Regions from separate parts of the Streptomyces sp. NPDC053560 genome, predicted to be linked through region 4. Evidence: riboswitches for the same ligand, from Rfam matches in the RefSeq annotation. Region 4 holds a riboswitch; each other region holds the start of a gene.
What was found. Region 4 has a riboswitch for cobalamin ahead of metE (5-methyltetrahydropteroyltriglutamate--homocysteine S-methyltransferase). Riboswitches for the same ligand answer to the same signal wherever they lie in the genome.
Positions count from the first base shown of each region.

Region 1: another riboswitch for cobalamin. It lies ahead of ACIGQF_RS32295 (ribonucleoside-diphosphate reductase subunit alpha); the one in region 4 lies ahead of metE (5-methyltetrahydropteroyltriglutamate--homocysteine S-methyltransferase).
Region 2: another riboswitch for cobalamin. It lies ahead of ACIGQF_RS10095 (cobalamin biosynthesis protein); the one in region 4 lies ahead of metE (5-methyltetrahydropteroyltriglutamate--homocysteine S-methyltransferase).
Region 3: another riboswitch for cobalamin. It lies ahead of ACIGQF_RS22635 (energy-coupling factor ABC transporter permease); the one in region 4 lies ahead of metE (5-methyltetrahydropteroyltriglutamate--homocysteine S-methyltransferase).

Region 1 is NZ_JBITXI010000016.1:1,578-4,790, forward strand. It holds gene mctP (monocarboxylate uptake permease MctP) at 1-780, shown strand, start outside; gene ACIGQF_RS32290 (GNAT family N-acetyltransferase) at 862-1,374, shown strand; cobalamin riboswitch at 1,554-1,711, shown strand; gene ACIGQF_RS32295 (ribonucleoside-diphosphate reductase subunit alpha) at 1,863-3,213, shown strand, end outside.
Region 2 is NZ_JBITXI010000004.1:58,598-61,810, reverse strand. It holds gene ACIGQF_RS10100 (cobyric acid synthase) at 1-918, opposite strand, end outside; gene ACIGQF_RS10095 (cobalamin biosynthesis protein) at 915-1,883, opposite strand; cobalamin riboswitch at 2,037-2,171, opposite strand; gene ACIGQF_RS10090 (hypothetical protein) at 2,349-2,597, opposite strand; gene ACIGQF_RS10085 (anion permease) at 2,629-3,213, opposite strand, start outside.
Region 3 is NZ_JBITXI010000009.1:149,394-152,606, forward strand. It holds gene ACIGQF_RS22620 (pirin family protein) at 1-19, opposite strand, end outside; gene ACIGQF_RS22625 (DeoR/GlpR family DNA-binding transcription regulator) at 19-840, opposite strand; gene ACIGQF_RS22630 (hypothetical protein) at 866-1,090, opposite strand; cobalamin riboswitch at 1,377-1,582, shown strand; gene ACIGQF_RS22635 (energy-coupling factor ABC transporter permease) at 1,612-2,316, shown strand; gene ACIGQF_RS22640 (energy-coupling factor ABC transporter substrate-binding protein) at 2,313-2,681, shown strand; gene cbiQ (cobalt ECF transporter T component CbiQ) at 2,687-3,213, shown strand, end outside.
Region 4 is NZ_JBITXI010000003.1:336,630-339,842, forward strand. It holds gene aceB (malate synthase A) at 1-693, shown strand, start outside; cobalamin riboswitch at 980-1,199, shown strand; gene metE (5-methyltetrahydropteroyltriglutamate--homocysteine S-methyltransferase) at 1,363-3,213, shown strand, end outside.

The DNA.
Region 1 (3,213 bases), on a different contig from region 4:
AGCCGCAACGTGATCCGCCGCAACACCACGATCCTGCCGCTGTACTCGCTGATGCTGGGCCTGCTCGCGCTGCTGGGCTTCATGGCGATCGCGGCCGGGATCAAGGTGCAGAACGGGCAGCTGGCGATTCCGCAGCTGTTCGAGAACATGTTCCCCGACTGGTTCACGGGCGTGGCGTTCGCCGCCATCGGCATCGGTGCGCTGGTGCCCGCGGCGATCATGTCGATCGCCGCGGCGAACCTCTTCACCCGCAACATCTACAAGGACTTCCTCAAGCCCGGCGCCACGCCAGCGCAGGAGCACAAGGTCGCCAAGCTGGTGTCGCTGCTGGTGAAGGTCGGCGCGCTGGCGTTCGTCCTGACGATGGACAAGACGGTGGCGATCAACTTCCAGCTGCTGGGCGGCATCTGGATCCTGCAGACCATGCCGGCGCTGGTGGGCGGCCTGTTCACCCGCTGGTTCCACCGCTGGGCGCTGCTCGCCGGCTGGGCGGTCGGCATGGTGTACGGCACGGTCGCGGCGTACGGCGTGGCCAGCCCGACGCAGAAGCACTTCGGCGGCTCGAACGCGGAGATCCCCGGCATCGGCGAGATCGGCTACATCGGCTTGACCGCGTTCGTGCTGAACGTCCTGGTCACGGTCGTGCTGACGGTCGTACTGCGGGCCGCGAAGGCGCCGGCCGGGGTCGACGAGACCTCGCCGGAGGACTACACGGCGGACGCCGGCGACAAGGGCGTCCAGGTGGATCTGCCGCCGGCCACGGCGGGGGCCGCGCACTGATCCGCCCGCATGCGTGAGGCCGACGGGCCGCCGGTGAGAACCGGCGGCCCGTTGTCGTACCCCTGGTGCACACTGACGGCCATGGACTTCGTGATCAGGGGGATACGGGCGGCGGAGCACGCGCGGCTGGGTGAGATCACGGCCCGGGCGTATCTCGGGGGCGGGCTGCTCGACTTCGGGGCGGACGACGCGTACCTGCCCGTGCTGCGGGACGTGGCGCGCCGGGCGGCCGAGGCGGAGGTGCTGGTGGCCGTGGCGGAGGGTGAGGTGCTGGGCGGGGTGACGTTCGTGCCGGCGGGCGGGCCGTGGGCGGACATCGCGGGGCCGGGCGAGGCGGAGTTCCGGATGCTGGCGGTGGCGAAGGAGGCGCGCGGCCGGGGTGCGGGCGAGGCGCTGGTACGGGCGTGTCTGGACCGGGCGCGGGAGACTCCGGGCTGCGGTCGGCTGGTGCTGTCCACGCAGCGTGCGATGCACGGCGCCCACCGTCTCTACGGGCGGCTGGGGTTCACCCGGACGCCGGAGCGCGACTGGTCGCCGGTGCCGGGCCTCGACACCCTGCTGACGTACGCCCGGGATCTGAAACCCGGGATCTGAATCCCGAGAGCCCGCACCGGGACCTGACGCCCCGACAGCTGACACGCCGGACCTGACGTCCGCGGGCCGAGCCTCCGCAAGCGCCGCGCGGCCGCGCCGCCGCCTGCCCGCGCCGCCGGCGGCCCGTGACCATCCGTGCGTACCGCTGTACGCACAGCAGTACAGCGACACAAGATATAGGGATGGTCGCGAGAGGCGGCACAAGATGTATGCTCGTCCTCGCTGTCGCCGCAGGGGAATCCGGTGCGAATCCGGAACTGTCCCGCAACGGTGTGCCGAGTGGGTATTTACCGCCCGCTCGCGAGTCCGATGACCTGCCGACGGTACGCCCGCAGCCGTCCCGGCACGGGCGTCGAGACGTCCGGGCTCCGCGGGTTGGGCCGGTGGACGCTGCGTGGTGTGCCCGCGTGCCCGGCATGGTCCGGCGCGGCTGCCCGTACGCCTCCGTCACCCCTCCCCGGCACCGGCCGAGTGGAGGAGAGCACAAGGTGACCATCGCGCCAGCGGAGTCAGCACAAGAGGCGCAAGCGGCACAGGAGGCGCAGGCCCCTCGGACAGTGGCCGAGCGGCCCGATGACGCTCCCGGTACGGCCCTGCTGCGCACCCTGACCGGCCTCACCGCCGACCTGCCGGCCACCGACCCGGGCAAGGTCGCGGCTGCCGCGCTGCGCGGCCGGCACGCCGGTTCGGACGAGGCGGAGCTGCGGGAGCTGGCGATGGAGGCCGCGGCGGGGCTGATCGGCGACGAGCCGCAGTACTCCAAGCTGGCCGCGCGGCTGCTGACGGCCGCGATCGCCGAGGAGGCCGCGAGCCAGGGCGCGACGGGCTTCGCCGCTTCGGTCGCCACCGGTCACCGCGAGGGGCTGATCGCCGACTCCACGGCCGAGTTCGTCACCGCGCACGCCGCCGCGCTGGACGCGCTGGTCGACCGGGCGCTCGCGGACGGCGCCGACGACCGTTTCGGCTACTTCGGCCTGCGCACGGTGTACTCCCGCTACCTGCTGCGGCACCCGCTCACCCGCAAGGTCGTCGAGACGCCGCAGCACTTCCTGCTGCGGGTGGCGTGCGGCCTGGCCGAGGACCACTCCGAGCGGGCGCTCGCTGACGTCGCCGAGCTGTACGCGCTGACCAGCACGCTCTCCTACCTGCCCTCCTCCCCCACGCTCTTCAACTCCGGCACCCGTCACCCGCAGATGTCCTCCTGCTATCTGCTGGACTCGCCGCTGGACGAGCTGGACTCGATCTACGACCGGTACCACCAGGTCGCGCGCCTCTCGAAGCACGCGGGCGGCATCGGTCTGTCGTACTCCCGCGTGCGCGCCCGCGGTTCGCTGATCCGCGGCACCAACGGGCACTCCAATGGCATCGTGCCGTTCCTGCGCACGCTGGACGCCTCGGTCGCGGCCGTGAACCAGGGCGGCCGCCGCAAGGGCGCGGCCTGTGTGTACCTGGAGACCTGGCACGCGGACATCGAGGAGTTCCTGGAGCTGCGGGACAACACGGGTGAGGAGGCGCGGCGTACGCACAATCTGAACATCGCGCACTGGATCCCGGACGAGTTCATGCGCCGGGTGGAGGCCGACGCGGACTGGTCGCTGTTCTCGCCGGTGGACGCGCCGGAGCTGGTGGATCTGTACGGCGCCGAGTTCGATGCCGCGTACCGGAAGGCGGAGGCCGAGGGGAAGGCCGTCAAGGCGGTGCCGGCCCGCACGCTGTACGCCCGGATGATGCGCACGCTGGCGCAGACCGGCAATGGCTGGATGACCTTCAAGGACGCCGCGAACCGGACCGCGAACCAGACGGCGGAGCCGGGCCGGGTCGTGCACTCCTCGAACCTGT
Region 2 (3,213 bases), on a different contig from region 4:
GTCGGCCAGCTCCTCGGGGCGGTCCACGAAGCGCACCACGACGCCCGGTTCGGCGGCGAGCGCGTCCACGTCGGTGAAGTTGGACATCAGGGGCACGGCCGCGACGGCGACCCGCAGGATGTCGTCGCCGTGCGGCGCCGCGACCGTGCTCTCGCGCACCGCGCCGCGGAGCGACACCCGCAGGCCGTCCTCCTCGTCGATGCCGAGCCCGTGCCGGAAGGGCAGCACGCCCAGCGCCGGCCGGCCGCTCAGCTTCCTGAGCATGTCCAGCCCCGGCTCCAGCAGCGTCACGTCGCCGCGGAACTTGTTCACCACGTACCCCGCGAGGTGTGCCTGATCGGCCTCGGAGAGCAGCGCGGTGGTACCGAAGAAGGACGCGAAGACGCCGCCCCGGTCGATGTCGCCGACGACGACCACGGGGAGGCCCGCGGCGCGCGCGAGGCCCATGTTCACGATGTCGGTCCGGCGCAGGTTGATCTCCGCCGGGCTGCCCGCGCCCTCGCAGATCACCGCGTCGTGCGTACGGCGCAGCTCGGTCAGGCAGTCGGTGACCGTGCCGAGCAGCTTCTCCTGCCGCCCCTGGTGGTACCCCCGCGCGCTCAGCTCGCCCACCGGCTTGCCCAGCAGCACGACCTGGCTGCTGCGGTCGCTGCCGGGCTTGAGCAGCACCGGGTTCATCAGCGCGGTCGGCTCGACCCGGGCCGCCGCGGCCTGCATGGCCTGCGCCCGCCCGATCTCCGCGCCCTCGCGCGTCACATACGAATTGAGCGACATGTTCTGGGCCTTGAAGGGCGCCACCTTGACGCCCTTGCGCGCCAGCCAGCGGCAGATGCCCGCCGTCACCACGCTCTTGCCCGCGTCCGACGTCGTCCCCGCGACCAGCAGTCCGCCGCCGAGCCTTTCCCGCGCTCCGCTCACCGCGGCCTCCTCGTCCTTCGTGCCGCGCGCACCGCGCCCACGGCGATCCGCGCCCCGACCGTCGTCGCCAGCGCCAGCGCGCTCACCCGGCGCGAGAGGCGCACCGCACGCGCGATGTCGGCCCCCTCGACCGCGCGGGCACCGCCGTTGAGCACCGGGCGGTGCTCGACCCGCCCCGCGTACGCCAGCGTGCCGCCCAGCCGTACGCCCAGCGCCCCGGCGAACGACGCCTCCACCGGGCCCGCGTTGGGGCTCGGGTGCCGCTTGCCGTCGGCCCGCCAGGCGCGCCACGCGCCGCGCGGGTCGGGCCCGGCGGCGGTGGCCAGCAGGGCGGTCAGCCGTGCTCCCGGCCAGCCCGCCACGTCGTCCAGCCGGGCAGAGGCCCAGCCGTACCGGCGGTAGCGGTCGGACTTGTGCCCCACCATCGCGTCCAGCGTGTTCACCGCGCGGAAGGCGACCAGGCCCGGCACGCCGCCGACGGCGCCCCAGACCAGCGCGCCCACGACCGCGTCGGAGGTGTTCTCGGCGACGGACTCCACGACGGCGCGGGCCATCTGCGGCCCGTCCAGCGACTGCGGGTCGCGGCCGCACAGGTGCGGCAGCCGCTCGCGTGCCACGTCGAGGTCGCCGGCCTCCAGCGCGCCGCCGATGGCGCGCGCTTCGCGGCCCAGCGTCGTACCGCCCAGCACGGCCCAGGTGGCGGCGGCGGTCAGCGCGATGCGGGCGGGGGCGCAGCGGCGTACGGAGCGGGAGAGCAGGGCGGCGCCCAGGGCAGCTCCACCGGCGCACAGCGCGGTGTGCGCCGCGCCGTATCCGCGGTGGTCGCGCCACAGCCCGCGCTCCACGGCGGCCGCTGCCCGCCCGAAGGCGGCCACCGGGTGACCGCGGCGGGGATCGCCCACGGCCAGGTCGCCGAGAAAGCCCAGAGCCGCGCCGCACGCATAGGTGGCGTGTCCGGCACGCATCGTCGGATCAGCCCGCCGTCGTGCCTCGGCGGAACGGCCGGCCGCGGTCGCGTGCCGGGCGTACGGCGGAGGGCAGGGGTCTCGGCTCGGAGCCCGGCATGGCGTGTGTCCTCACTCAGGGTCCGCGCCCTGGCTCGACGTGACCGGCGACGAGAGTCTCCTGGCTCCCGGATCGACGCTTCCCCCGGCCTTCCAGCCCGTGCCTGTGGCGGGCCGTGGCTTCTCCTGGAGGAGCGCTCCCCGGTGACAGTGGCGGGACCGCGCCGGATTCTCACCGGACTTCCTCATCTGTCGCCGAATGGCACCGGGCAGTCCACCACGTGCCGCGAATGCCGTCAACTCACCCTTGACCTGCGACGCAGGCGTATGGCAGACCATGTGGCCGACACCACAGGACGGGGACACGCAAAGGCGCCCGGCGGCCGCGGAGTACGCGGCGCCGGGCGCCTTGGGCGCGGTGCGGGGTCAGCCGGCGACGATCAGGAAGATGCCGTAGCCGACGGCCGCGAGGCAGAGCGCGAAGCAGGCGTACCCGCCGGCGCGGGCGACGGCCGAGGAGCCGCCGGCGGCGACCGCGGTGGCGCCCGCCTCGCCCTCCTGCGCGGTCTTGCGGGACGTCCCCACGATGCCCAGGGTGAACAGGCCCACCATGCCGACGGTCACCACGAGCGTGGTGCCGAAGACCTGGCCGAGTGCAGCCCAGTCGATGTTCATGGCGTCGTTTCCTTAACGCGAGCGGCCGCGGTCAGCGGACGGCTGTGGTGGCGGGGGAGCGCTTGGCGGACTGCGCCGGGATGCCGTCGATGGTGCCGGCTCCGGCCGTGGTCGCGCCCGCGGGCGGCGGGGAGACCGTCTGGAGCGCGGTGGTGACGACACCGGCCGGCTCGATGGGCTCCACGTCGTTGACGTTGCTGTGGTCCACCGGCTTGCGCCGCGAGGCGGCCCAGATGGCACCGCAGATCGCGAGGCCCAGCACGGCGACGGTGGTGACGCCCCAGGTGCCCTGGCCCGCCAGGAAGGCGGCGCCCGCGGCGACCAGGCCGGCGGCCGGCAGGGTCAGACCCCAGGCGATCACCATGCGGCCCGCGGTCGACCAGCGCACGACGCCGCCCTTCTTGCCCAGGCCCGAGCCCATGACCGAGCCGGAGCAGACCTGGGTGGTGGAGAGCGCGAAGCCGAGGTGCGAGGAGGCCAGGATCGTGACGGCGGCGCCGGTCTGGGCGGCGAAGCCCTGCGGCGGCTGGATGTCGGTGATGCCCTTGCCCATCGTGCGGATGATCCGCCAGCCGCCCAGGTACGTGCCGAGGGCGATGGCGAGGCCGGCCGAGGC
Region 3 (3,213 bases), on a different contig from region 4:
GGATCTCAACGTTGCTCATCAGGCGTCGCCTCCCTGCGACTGGCTGGCTCCGCCGCCCGGTTCTTCGAGGGGCTCGACCTGCACGACGCGGATGCCGCGGTCGGTGAAGGGGGTGACCTGGTCGCGGAGCGCAGTGCGGTGGGTGACCAGGGTCCAGCCGGGCGGCAGCGCCGCCCAGGCGTGGAAGGGAGCGCGGCCCAGCTTCTCCGTGTGGGCCAGTACGTAGACGTGCGCCGCCCGGCGGGCCATCAGCTCCTTGAGGCGGGTCTGGCGCTGGTCGGCCTCGCAGATCCCGCCGTCGGCCGTGACGCCGTCGGCGGAGAGGAAGACCCGGTCGAAGGTCATCCGCTCCAGCGCCGCCTCGGTCAGCGGGCCCACGAACGCCTGGCTGAGCGGGCGGAGCGTACCGCCCAGGCACTCCACGTGGACGGACTCGACGTCGGCCGGTTCGTGCAGCGCCGTCAGGCCGGTCGTCGCCACGGTGAGGTCCTTCGCAGCACGCAGTTCATGCGCCAGCGCACCCACCGTCGACCCGGCGTCGAGCAGCACTGTCTCGCCCTGCTGGACCTGTGCCGCCGCCCACCGCGCGATCGCCCGCTTCTGCGCGTACGCCTCGCCGGTGCGCTGCCGGAGCGAGGCCTCGGGGTGGGCGGTGAGCGCCATCGCGCCGCCGTAGGTCCGGGCGAGGCGGCCGTCGGCGGTCAGCCGGGCCAGGTCGCGGCGGAGGGTGGAGGCGGTCACGCCGCAGCGCTGCGACAGTTCCTCGACGCTGGCCAGGCCCGTGGTGTTGGCGAGCTGCAGGATCTCCTCCCGCCGGGCCCGGGATGCGGTGGGCGGCATCTGGTGTCCTTACCGGTTCGTCGGTTCAGCGGGCGGTGGCCATCTCGGCGGCCTGCCGCAGCGCCTCGATCATGCTACCGGCCTCGGTCCTGCCGGTACCGGCGATGTCGAAGGCGGTGCCGAGGATCGCGGCGGCCTTCCGCAGCCGCGCGGCGTCGCCGATCACCACGGGACGGCACCGGCCGAGCGTGCCGGGGTCCAGCACCGCGGGGACGATGACCTCGGGTCCGATGCCGGCGCCGTCGCCCATGGTGAGGCCGATGAGGGAAGGGGCTGCCGCGCGTTCACTGGATGACTCCTTGGCTTGACGCACGGGGGCCCGCCGGCCCGGCCGGGGCCGGAAGCGCGGGGCGGGCCGCGGGCGGTGGGGGCGTACCACGCTCATCACCACACCGGCGTACCGCGGCGTTTCCGTACAAGTCCGTGGATGACCGTGGCGCTGGTCGTCAGCGGCGTCGCCATCCTGTGCGTCGGCGTCTACGGAGTCCTGGAGACGGTGGGCGTGGTCACGGCCGGTTGAGCAGCACGGCCGCGCTTGCCAGCACCGACGGCCTGGCACTACTGTCGCCACGCCTTGGTAACGGGAAATCCGGTGTGATGCCGGTGCGGCCCTCGCCACTGTGATCGGGAAGTCCGGCTCCGGCCCTCGCGGGCAGCCACTGGGTCCTTGCGACCCGGGAAGGCGGAGCACGGGCGGTGGTACCCGTGAGCCAGGAGACCGGCCTCGGCACGTCAACCATCCACGAGGTGCTGGAGAGGGTCTGCTGAGCCATGCACATTGCCGAGGGTTTTCTGCCACCGGCGCACGCGGTCGCCTGGGGCGTCGCATCGGCGCCGTTCGTCGTCCACGGAGTCCGGTCACTCACCCGTGAGGTCAGGGAGCACCCCGAGTCCACCCTGCTCCTCGGCGCTTCGGGCGCCTTCACTTTCGTCCTGTCCGCGCTGAAACTGCCGTCGGTGACCGGGAGTTGCTCGCACCCCACCGGTACCGGCCTCGGCGCCATCCTGTTCCGCCCGCCGATCATGGCGGTGCTCGGCACCATCACGCTGCTCTTCCAGGCGTTGCTGCTGGCGCACGGCGGCCTGACCACGCTCGGCGCCAACGCCTTCTCGATGGCGATCGTCGGACCGTGGGCGGGGTACGGCGTCTACCGGCTGCTGCGCCGGTACGGCGTGCCGCTGATGGTCACGGTGTTCTTCGGCGCGTTCGTCGCCGACCTGTCCACCTACTGCGTCACCAGCGTGCAGCTGGCGCTGGCCTTCCCCGACCCGGGCAGCGGCTTCCTGGGCGCGCTGGGCAAGTTCGGCTCCATCTTCGCTGTGACGCAGATCCCGCTCGCCATCAGCGAGGGGCTCCTGACCGTCCTGGTGATGCGGCTCCTGGTGCAGTCCAGCAAGGGGGAGCTGACCCGGCTGGGCGTGCTCCTGAGCGGCGGGCGGAAGCAGTCCGCCGCGACCGCGGAGGCGGCCCGGTGAAGCGCCACACGAAGATCAACGCACTGCTGCTGCTCGCGGTGGTCGCACTCGCCGTCCTGCCGCTGGCCCTCGGCCTCGGCGACCACAAGAAGGAGCCGTTCGCGGGCTCCGACGCCGAGGCGGAGACCGCGATCACCAAGATCGAGCCGGACTACGAGCCGTGGTTCTCGCCACTCTACGAACCGCCCTCCGGGGAGATCGAGTCGGCGCTGTTCGCCCTCCAGGCCGCCCTCGGCGCCGGTGTGCTCGCGTACTACTTCGGGCTGCGCCGCGGCCGCCGGCAGGGCGAGGAGCGGGCGCAGGCACGTCAGGACGACGGGCACACGCCGGACAGCGCCGGGACATCGTCCGCCGAAGGGGCCTGAGCCCCGTGCTGCCGATCGACGCGGCGGCGCACAGCAGTCGCTGGCGCCGCCGCCACCCCGTGGACAAGGCCGTGCTCGGGCTGGGACTCACCGTCCTGGCGATCTCCCTGCCGCCCTGGCCGGGCGCCGCGCTCGTCCTGCTGACGGCGCTCGCGGTACTGCTCGGCCCGGCGGGCGTGCCCGGCCGCCGGCTGTGGCGCGCGTACCGGGTACCGCTGGGCTTCTGCGTCACCGGCGCGCTGCCGCTGCTCGTCCAGGTCGGCGGCGCGCACGGCTTCGTGTCGCCGGCCGAGGGCGGCGCGGTCCGGGCCGGTGAACTGCTGCTGCGTACCTCGGCCGCCTCCCTCGGCGTGCTGCTGTTCGCCTTCACCACCCCGATGTCCGACCTGCTGCCGCGGCTGGTGCGGGCGGGGGTGCCGGCGCCCGTCGTGGACGTCGCGCTGGTCACGTACCGGATGAGCTTCCTGCTGCTCGACTCCGTACGGCGGATCCGCGAGGCGCAGGCCGCGCGGCTGGGGCACACCACGCGGGC
Region 4 (3,213 bases):
AAGGTGACGATGACCGCTCCGTTCATGCGCGCGTACACGGAGCTGCTGGTGCGCACCTGCCACAAGCGGGGCGCCCACGCGATCGGTGGCATGGCGGCGCAGGTGCCGAGCAAGGACCCGGCCGCCCGCGAAGCGGCGCTCGCCAAGGTGCGGCTGGACAAGGAGCGCGAGGCGGAGGACGGTTTCGACGGCTCCTGGGTCGCCCATCCCGGCCTCGTGCGGGTGTGCCGCGAGGCGTACGACGGCGTGCTGGGCGACCGGCCGCACCAGATCGACCGGACGCGGGACGACGTGGAGGTGACGGCGGCGCATCTGCTGTCCGTGCGCCGGATCAGCGAACGGCCCACTGCGGAAGGCGTGCGGACCAACATCGCGGTCGCCCTGCGCTACTTCGCCGCCTGGCTGCACGGCCGGGGCGCGGTCGCCGTGGACGGTCTCATGGCGGACGCGGCCACCGCCGAGATCGCCCGCGTCCAGATCTGGCAGTGGCTCCGGCACCGGGTCCTGGACCGGGCGACGGTCCTGCGGCTGCTCGACGAGGAAGCCGAGTCGCTCGGCGCCGAGTACCCATGGGCGCCCGTCGAGGAGGTGCGGGATCTCTTCGAACGCAACGCGCTGGCACGCGAGTTGCCGCTCTTCTTCACTCCGGACGCCTATGCCGCCCACCTCGTGCGCCGGGTGGAGCAGCCATGAGCGGGGACGTCCGGCGGCTGCCGGGCCGCAAGTCCGGCCGGGGGCTCCACATGTACGGCCGGGAGTGGGATCCCGGCACGGCCGGACGGAGGGTGCCCGGACCACCGGGCTGAGGGGCCCGGAACGCACCGCCGGCCGAGGGAACCGGCGCGTGCTCGCAGGGAACGGGCGGGAAGTGCGCGTGCGGCGCTTCCCGCCCGCTGCCCGTGTCCAGCACCGTGACCGTGTGTCTCAGCTCACCAACCGAATGACGGACGTGATCCGCCACGGGGCGGGGGCGGCCCGTAGGGTGTCCGGTGCAGCTGGTTCGCCCCGTCCGCCAGGCGGGATGCGTCGCAAGAGGGAACCCGGTGGGAATCCGGGACTGCCCCGCAGCGGTGTGTGGGAACGACCGCCGTCATACGCACTGGGCCCGAGTGGGCCCGGGAAGCGACGGCCAGTAGGTGTCCTCCTCGGTGAGGACGCGCCCATGAGTCCGAAGACCTGCCATCTGCCCGCGTACGGACGACTCGTGCGCGGCATCCCGGTGACCTCGAGGGCGGGTCGGCGTTTCTTACCAGGCGGAAGCCGCGCATTGCCGCGCGAGGCCGTACCGCCCGGTGGGTCACCCCTTCGCGTTCTCGTCCCGTTGCCGGGATCTCAGGGATTCATCTCGCGAAGGAGATCTCCGTGACAGCGAAGTCCGCAGCCGCGGCAGCACGGGCCACCGTGTACGGCTACCCGCGCCAGGGCCGGAACCGGGAACTGAAGAAGGCGATCGAGGGATACTGGAAGGGCCGCGTCACCGCTGATGCCCTCCGTACCACCGCCGCCGGACTGCGCCGCACCAACTGGCAGCAGCTGGCCGACGCCGGCATCGACGAGGTTCCGACCGGCGACTTCTCGTACTACGACCACGTGCTGGACACCACCGTCATGGTGGGTGCGGTGCCCGACCGCCACCGCGACGCCGTCGCAGCGGACCGCCTCGACGGCTACTTCGCGATGGCGCGTGGTACGCGGGACGTCGCACCGCTGGAGATGACCAAGTGGTTCGACACCAACTACCACTACCTGGTCCCCGAGCTGGGCCCGGACACGGTGTTCTCCGCCGACTCCGCCAAGCAGGTCGGCGAGCTGAAGGAGGCCGTCGCCCTGGGGCTGACGGCCCGTCCGGTCCTGGTCGGCCCGGTCACCTACCTGCTTCTCGCCAAGCCGGCGCCCGGCGTCGCCGCCGACTTCGACCCGCTGACCCTGCTGGACCGGCTGCTCCCCGTCTACGCCGAGGTCCTCGCCGACCTGCGTGCCGCCGGCGCCGAGTGGGTCCAGCTGGACGAGCCCGCCCTCGTACAGGACCGCACCCCGGCCGAACTGAACGCCGCAGAGCGTGCCTACCGGGACCTCGGCGCCCTCACCGACCGCCCGAAGCTGCTGGCCGCCACCTACTTCGACCGCCTCGGCAACGCCCTGCCGGTGCTCGCGAAGACACCCGTCGAGGGCCTCGCCCTGGACTTCACCGAGGCGGCCGCCGCCAACCTGGACGCCCTCGCCGCCGTCGGCGGGCTGCCCGGCAAGCGGCTGGTCGCCGGTGTGGTCAACGGCCGCAACATCTGGGTCAACGACCTGGAGACCTCGCTCGCCACGCTCGGCACGCTCCTCGGCCTCGCCGACCGCGTCGACGTGTCGGCCTCCTGCTCCCTGCTGCATGTCCCCCTCGACACGGCCCCCGAGCGCGACATCGCACCGCAGATCCTGCGCTGGCTCGCCTTCGCCCGCCAGAAGATCACCGAGATCGCCACCCTCGCCAAGGGCCTCGCACAGGGCACGGACACGATCGCGGCCGAACTCGCCGCCAACCGCGCCGACCTGGCCTCCCGCGCCGGCTCCCCCATCACCCGCGACCCGGCCGTACGCGCCCGTACCGCGGCCGTCACGGAGGCCGACGGCCGGCGCTCCCAGCCGTACGACCGACGGGCCGCGGCGCAGCGCGCCCACCTCGGCCTGCCCCTGCTGCCGACCACCACCATCGGCTCCTTCCCGCAGACCGGCGAGGTGCGCACCGCCCGCGCCGACCTGCGTGCGGGCCGGATCGACACGGCCGGCTACGAGGAGCGCATCAAGGCGGAGATCCAGGAGGTGATCTCCTTCCAGGAGAAGGCCGGCCTGGATGTCCTGGTGCACGGCGAGGCCGAGCGCAACGACATGGTGCAGTACTTCGCCGAGCAGCTCACCGGCTACCTCGCGACGCAGCACGGCTGGGTCCAGTCCTACGGCACCCGCTATGTCCGGCCGCCGGTCCTGGCCGGTGACATCTCCCGTCCCGAGCCCATGACGGTGCGCTGGACGGAGTACGCCCGGTCCCTGACCGACCGCCCGGTCAAGGGCATGCTCACCGGCCCGGTCACCATGCTCGCCTGGTCCTTCGTCCGCGACGACCAGTCCCTCGCCGACACCGCCCGCCAGGTCGCGCTCGCGCTGCGCGACGAGGTGACCGATCTGGAGGCGGCGGGCACCTCCGTCATCCAGGTGGACGAGCCGGCG